Regions from separate parts of the Bacillus sp. PK3-067 genome, predicted to be linked through region 3. Evidence: riboswitches for the same ligand, from Rfam matches in the RefSeq annotation. Region 3 holds a riboswitch; each other region holds the start of a gene.
What was found. A riboswitch is a leader RNA that binds a small molecule or an ion and turns the genes downstream of it on or off. The one in region 3 is predicted to bind thiamine pyrophosphate.

Region 1: another riboswitch for thiamine pyrophosphate. It lies ahead of tenA (thiaminase II); the one in region 3 lies ahead of M1D73_RS02215 (MTH1187 family thiamine-binding protein).
Region 2: another riboswitch for thiamine pyrophosphate. It lies ahead of M1D73_RS26560 (reverse transcriptase domain-containing protein); the one in region 3 lies ahead of M1D73_RS02215 (MTH1187 family thiamine-binding protein).

What each region holds. Positions count from the first base shown of each region.
Region 1 covers NZ_CP096490.1:2,494,952-2,497,289, reverse strand. Annotated here, with positions in the region: gene M1D73_RS12805 (DUF3937 domain-containing protein) at 1-238, opposite strand, end outside; gene tenA (thiaminase II) at 636-1,325, opposite strand; TPP riboswitch at 1,453-1,558, opposite strand; gene ddlB (D-alanine--D-alanine ligase) at 1,632-2,338, opposite strand, start outside.
Region 2 covers NZ_CP096490.1:5,137,775-5,140,112, reverse strand. Annotated here, with positions in the region: gene lldP (L-lactate permease) at 1-1,235, shown strand, start outside; TPP riboswitch at 1,307-1,422, shown strand; partial or broken gene M1D73_RS26560 (reverse transcriptase domain-containing protein) at 1,480-1,596, shown strand; partial or broken gene M1D73_RS26555 (transposase) at 1,592-1,852, opposite strand; gene M1D73_RS26550 (IS110 family transposase) at 1,919-2,338, opposite strand, start outside.
Region 3 covers NZ_CP096490.1:423,243-425,580, reverse strand. Annotated here, with positions in the region: gene M1D73_RS02220 (ABC transporter permease) at 1-744, opposite strand, end outside; gene M1D73_RS02215 (MTH1187 family thiamine-binding protein) at 716-1,036, opposite strand; TPP riboswitch at 1,151-1,252, opposite strand; gene M1D73_RS02210 (non-ribosomal peptide synthetase family protein) at 1,305-2,338, opposite strand, start outside.

The DNA.
Region 1 (2,338 bases), 2.1 Mb from region 3:
CCTCTTTTGTGAAATCATATAAAGCAATTGCGCCTAAAAGAACAAGTATACCTTGAGGAACATCTAGCAAAATAGTTTTCCAAATTTCTGGAATTACCCATTTGATATCTGCTGCTGTTTCAAGATATGTTTGGAAATAGCTGATTGTAAAATTAATGATTCCTAAAAATACAAACAACGATAAACCAAATCGAATTAATTTCTTATTTGTAAACATATAACACCTCTCAAAATTCATTGGATATTCCTGCTTTTGCTTCTTTATATTTTTATATCTTTATATCTAATTTTAACACATGAGGAACTCAAAAAAATACGATATGCATATTTGCATATCGTATTAACAACACTCCATGATAATATAGAAATTCCTGCAAAGAAAAAACAACTCCGTTACAGCTAACAGCTCGGGTTTCTTTTCTTATTTAACTTCATACCACCAACATTTACGTTCTTTGATTGTAAAATAAATGTGACAGAAGTTTATCCAGTTAATGCGTAGACAAGTAAATGAGCTAAATTATCGATATTCTATTTCGCCATTTCCGTAGCACTAATGACTTTACGCAAATTTGACAAGAAAAAATATATAGATAGGTATGATCCATACCTATCTATAACATTACTTCTATTCTTTATCCAATTACGTCTTTTACGTCTGTATCCACTGGCCACTTTTCTAATGTATAAGCCATTTCCCAAAATGAATATTCATATTGACTGCTAATAATAAAATGCTGTTTCATACGTTTGCGATCTGCCTCTGTTACTTTTTCAGCGATAATATCTAAACGTGTAATTTGTTCTTCAACTAGCGTACGGAACCAATCAGATCCATAAGCAGAAATCCATTCGTTATAAATTGGCTCTTCCGGCTGGCACTCTTTTAAGCGTTCGCCAATTTCATAATACAACCAATAGCAAGGTAAAATTGCTGCAATGGTATCTCCTAAATGCCCTTCATACGCAGCACGATACATATGTGAAGTATACGCATATGCAGTTGGCGCAGGAATAAAATTATCTTTTTCTTCTTTCGTTATCCCTAGTTTTTTAGCAAAATTCTCATGTAAAGATAACTCGGCCTCATATGTATTTTGAGCATGATGTGCCATACGAGCTGTCGTCTCTAATTCAAGAGCTTTTGCAGCTCCTAAAGTTTGTACTCTAGCAAAATGACTCAAATAATATGAATCTTGAAGCACATAATAGCGAAAACTAGCTAAATCTAATGTTCCTTCACCAAGTTTTTTTACAAAAGGATGGTTAAAACTCGCTTCCCAAATTGAATCTACTTCTTTACGTAATGATTGTGAAAAAGTCATTTAAATCCCTCCAATAATGTATAAAATATAAGTATTTATCCACAATTATTAAAGCTGTAAAATAAAAAAACTTTCTTTACAGGCGTAAAGAAAGTGAAATTGACAGTATTTATTTACTCATTAAATAGCAACGTCTTTCCCACTTCCCTACGCTGGCATTAACCAGATCAGGTACTAAGAGTCTCAAAATCACATTTGATCTCAGCCTATAAAAGGCCCCCCTAGTGGATAAATATTTTGTTTTTATAATGTATTCATCATAGCATACTTCGTGAAACTGTCAAAAAAATTCGTTATATAATTCCCTTAAAACCCTTCTTCTTTTCTAACTTTTAATGATGTTTCAATAATCATATCTAATAGTTTGCTATAACTAATTCCCGCTGCTTCTGCACTTTTGGGCAATAGGCTTGATTGTGTCATCCCTGGTAATGTATTAATTTCCATTACATATGGAATTCCGTCCTTCACCATCATATCAACTCTTGCATAAACACTACATTTTAATGCTTTATAACAAGCAAGTGAAGCTTTATTTACACGTTCCTTAATTTCTGCTGGAAGTTCGATAACTTCCTCAACCGTACTAGTATCATCATATTTTGCATTGTAATCAAAGAACTCGGCTGCATGTCGAATTGAAACTATAGGTAACTGTTTTCCATCCAGAATAGAACATGTAATTTCATCACCTTTTATATACTTCTCAATTACTACTTCAGAATCCCATTCGAATACAGTTTCTAGCATTGAGATCAATTCATTTTTATTGTAAACGATTTTCACCCCGACACTCGATCCGCCAGAGTTTGGTTTTACCACTAATGGAAATCCTAACTTATCTAACTCATCAAGATTTAGATCCTCCATTTTTGTAAGTTCAATCCAATCTGGTGTTTCTACACCTTCATAACGTAAAATCTTTTTCGAAATATTTTTATCCATACATATACTGCTAGATAACATATTACTTCCGCTATAAGGAATCCCTAAACTCTCCAGTGTTCCTTGAA
Region 2 (2,338 bases), 710 kb from region 3:
CAGCACTTCTTGCGGGGCTTGGGTTAAATCCTTTATACGCAGCAGGTCTTTGTTTGATTGCAAATACTGCACCAGTGGCGTTCGGAGCGATGGGAATTCCGATTACAGTTGCTGGACAAGTAACAGGTATTGATCCACATAAAATTGGACAAATGGCTGGGCATCAATTACCGTTCCTATCATTATTTGTGCCATTCTTTATCGTATTTTTAATGGATGGATTTAAGGGGATACGACAAACGTGGCCTGCGTTATTTGTAGCGGGTAGTTCATTTGCGATTACGCAGTTCATTACAGCGACATTTTTAGGACCAGAACTTCCGGATATTACATCGGCACTTGTAAGTTTAATTAGTTTAGCGCTGTTCTTAAAAGTTTGGCAGCCGAAAGAAATTTATCAATCTGGGCAAGCAAATAGTGAAGTAGCAGCAACAACGACAGCGGCATCGATGCCGAAATTAACGTTTGGAAAAGTAGTGAAGGCATGGTCCCCATTTATCGTATTAACGGTTATGGTAGTCATTTGGAGCCAAAGTTTCTTTAAGGCATTATTCACTCCAGGAGGGGCTTTAGAAAGTCTTGTATTTAAGTTTGAAATTCCAGGTCTGCATAATCTAGTAATGAAAGCAGAGCCAATTGTAAATAAACCAACGCCTTACGAGGCAATTCTGAAGTTTGATGTATTATCGGCAACCGGAACAGCGATTTTAATTGCTTGTATCATTTCCATGTTTATTTTGAAAATGAATGTAAAAGATGCAGTAGTGACATTTAAAGAAACGTTAAGCGAATTAAAAATGCCAATTCTATCTATCGGATTCGTACTAGGGTTTGCATTTATCGCAAACTATTCTGGTCTATCTTCCACGTTAGCGTTAGCATTAGCTGGAACTGGCGGACTATTCCCGTTCTTCTCACCATTCTTAGGCTGGATTGGCGTATTCCTAACAGGGTCTGATACGTCTGCGAATGCACTGTTCTCAAATTTACAAGCCATTACAGCGCAGCAAGTCGGCGTATCTGAAGTGCTTCTCGTTGCAGCAAATACAACAGGCGGTGTAACAGGTAAAATGATTTCCCCGCAGTCGATTGCGATCGCTTGTGCAGCGGTTGGTCTTGCTGGAAAAGAATCGGATTTGTTCCGTTTTACAGTGAAGCATAGTTTGTTCTTCGTAATTATTGTTGGTATTATGACTTATGTTCAGGCTTATTATTTAACGTGGATGATTCCATAAACAACAAAAGAAATAAACTTTTAATTTTCCAAATTATGGTGTATGATAGAAAAGTATTGAAAATTAAATCAGTGATAAACTAGGGGTGCCTAACGTATGCGTAGGCTGAGAGAGAAGCGCGTGAACTTCTTAACCCTTTGGACCTAATCTGGCTCGTACCAGCGTAGGGAAGTTAACGGCTTTACATAATGATGTCTTTATGAGCCAGGTCCTTATTTTTTTATGGACCTGGCTCTTTTTATGGAAGATGCGCAAATTGGGAATACCGACAGTAGTGGATAGGCTTGTTCAACAAGCAATCAGTCAAGTGCTTGGTTCAATATTTGAAAAACAATTTAGCGAATCTAGTTACGGCTTTAGACAAGGGCTCTTTTATGTTTGTATTTCGGAACTTCATCATATTTCTTTAAATAATAAGCACGGTAAGTAGCTTCACGAAGTTGTACAGAGTTGGCAGCTTCAACCATGTAATAACGAAGATACTGGTTTCCCGTTCGTGTCATGGGTGTTCGTTCCGATTCAAAGTTTCCAGATTGCGATTTTTTCTAGTAAAGACCGGTGTATTTGGCCAATTGTGCTTCGTTCTCAAAGCGTTCAATTTGTCCAACTTCCGCAATGATTCCCGCGGCGTATACGACTCCAATGCCTGGAACACTTGTTAAATATCTCGCTTCTGGAATGGCTTAGAATAAAGCAGTAATGCTTTTTTCTATCTCTTTGATTTGTTTTTTCAATGTTTGAATCAATCGTGCATAAGTGGCTAATACAACGTCCACAGAGTCTTGAACGACCTTACCTAGTCGGTAGGAGTCACGTATGGATTTCTTGATGGTTTTCGCTAAATCTTCCGGGTCGCTAAAGCGTCCTTTCCCCTTTTTCTGAAGAAGAGTAGCGAGTGCTTCTAGATCCATTTCTGCGATTTCATCCAACGAAAGGGAATCTGAGAGTATTTCCATCATCGTCGCACCAAAAACAGAGGTATTTAACTCTTTCGATAACGTATTACATTTGTAGTAAAGGTTCTTCAGAAAGTGTTGCTTACATTCTGTTTGCTGGTGAACGAGTTGATATCTAGATCGTGTTAAACGTTGAAGGGCAACGTA
Region 3 (2,338 bases):
TGGTGCTGTTATTCTTGCCATAAACTCTACGATAAAATACAGGCATAATGTCACCATAACGATGATTGCTGCAACACCAAATACTCGGGCAGTCAAAAAGGATTTTGTAGCCCTCGTAAGCATAACGCCTAATCCTTCACTTGCACCGAGCCATTCTCCGATAATTGCCCCCATTACGCTATATGTAACTGCAATTTTTAAACCTGAGAAAAAGTATGGAAGCACTGCTGGAAATTTTACTTTCTGGTAAACTTGCCATTTTGTCGCCTTCATTGTTTGTAACAGTTTCAACATGTTTTTATCTACTGTTTGAAAACCTTCTAAAATACTAAGCGCAATTGGGAAGAAACAAACGAGTATTACGACCATTACTTTCGGCAACATCCCATATCCAAACCAAATAATAAATAGCGGTGCAAGTACAACAATTGGAATTGTTTGCGAAATAACGAGCAATGGATTTATTAAAATACGAAATAACGGTATAACGTCCATAATAATTGCGATGCTCGTCCCCAATAAAATTGCAAAGAATAGTCCAATTATAACTTCCTGCAGTGTTTGCATCGTATTTGGTAATAGTAAATCTTTCATCCCAATTAATTCTTGAACAATGGCAGAAGGCTTTGGTAAAATCCACGGTTCGATTTTAAATAATGAAACAGATCCTTCCCATATCGCAATGAGAAGGATAAGCCAAATAGTTGTAATAAGTTTAGATTGCTTCTGGTTTTGCATATTCATCACGGTACTTCCAAACCTTTTCATCTATCGTTACACCAGTGCTTGGACGATAATGGATTTTAATAGAAGTAATCACTTCTTCTGCTCCAGCATCGACGCAAGCTTGTTGCGCACGTTTAACGACATCAAGAAGTACATCTAATTCTCCTTCCAAAGTTGTTTCCATTGCCCCTACTTCATAACGAACTCCCGATTGTTGCACAACTTCAATTGCTTTATCGACAACAGAATATACATCTTTCGTTTTTGCTTGTGGTACTACTGAAAATGACATTGTAACTTGTTGTGACATAATAAAATCCCCCTTATAAAAATAAATTTCAAAAATAAATTTCAAAAATAAGAAAAGGCTTTCCTACTGCGTAGGAAAGCCTTGTATGCAAGTTATTACAGAATAACATATGCTACATCACTTTAAGTAACTCCCTACGCTGGCATTATCCAGATCAGGTTGAGGGTCGATGTTTACTTACATCCTCTCAGCCAATTGGCTCCCCGGTCCTTAATTCGTTTTCATTGTAGCATGATTTATTTTATTGAACAAACAAAAGCATGCATAATCATTTCATTATTTTTGGAAAATAACCAACTTTTTCACCATGAGCTAATAACTGCTGAATAAATTCTTTATTAATTGCTGGTACTATCAATTCTTTTTTCTTAATCCATTTATTCGTTCTACGCGTACCCATTACAATTTCAGATTGCTGCGCTCCATCTCCTGCAACTTGAGAAGCAATTAACTCTGCTATTACTTCATTTCCCTTCGCTAATGCAAGTCCGGTATTTACATATTCTGAAAGTGGAACCATTTCAAGATTGTATCCACACTCTCCAATTAGCTGTATAAATTGTTCAAACTCAATTTGATGTGGATGACAAATATGTAACGTCTCTCCTATAATTTGCGCATCTTGCAAATACGATACAATTGATTTACTAGCAAAATCAATTGGTGTGAAATCAACTTTCCACTTCACATTTGGTGCTTTCCCAATTAATAGCATTGTTTTAATAAGACGATAAAATGCGTTTCCTTCAATATTTTGTTGGAACGAACCTGTTTCTGAATGACATGCTAAATTACCTGCACGATAAATATTTCCACGCAAACCATTTTTCATTGCTTCACGAACAATGTTTTCCGCTTGTAGTTTACTATTTGAATATACATTCTCTAAGTCTACACTGTAATTAAAATCACCAGTTTTCATGTATGTATCCCATTGATCTACCGCTAATTCTAACGGGATACCAATTGTAGAAATAAAATGGAATGTAGCACCTTTCTCCGCTAATGTTAGCATACGGCTAGTTCCTTGGACATTTATATTTTCAAATTGTTTTACATCTCCAAAATGTCTTACATCTGCACCGCAATGAATTATCGTATCCATCTTAGAACTGATGAACATAAATTCTTCTTCGCTCATCCCAAGATACTCTTCTCCAAGATCACCAGCTACGGCCTGTATACGCTGTAACCATTCTTCACATATATCATTAAAGTAGCCTGTTAATGTATCTATAATTCTTTGCTGCACATCTTTAGTTGGTCTTACTAAACAATAAATAGTAGCAGATGTATCTCTCA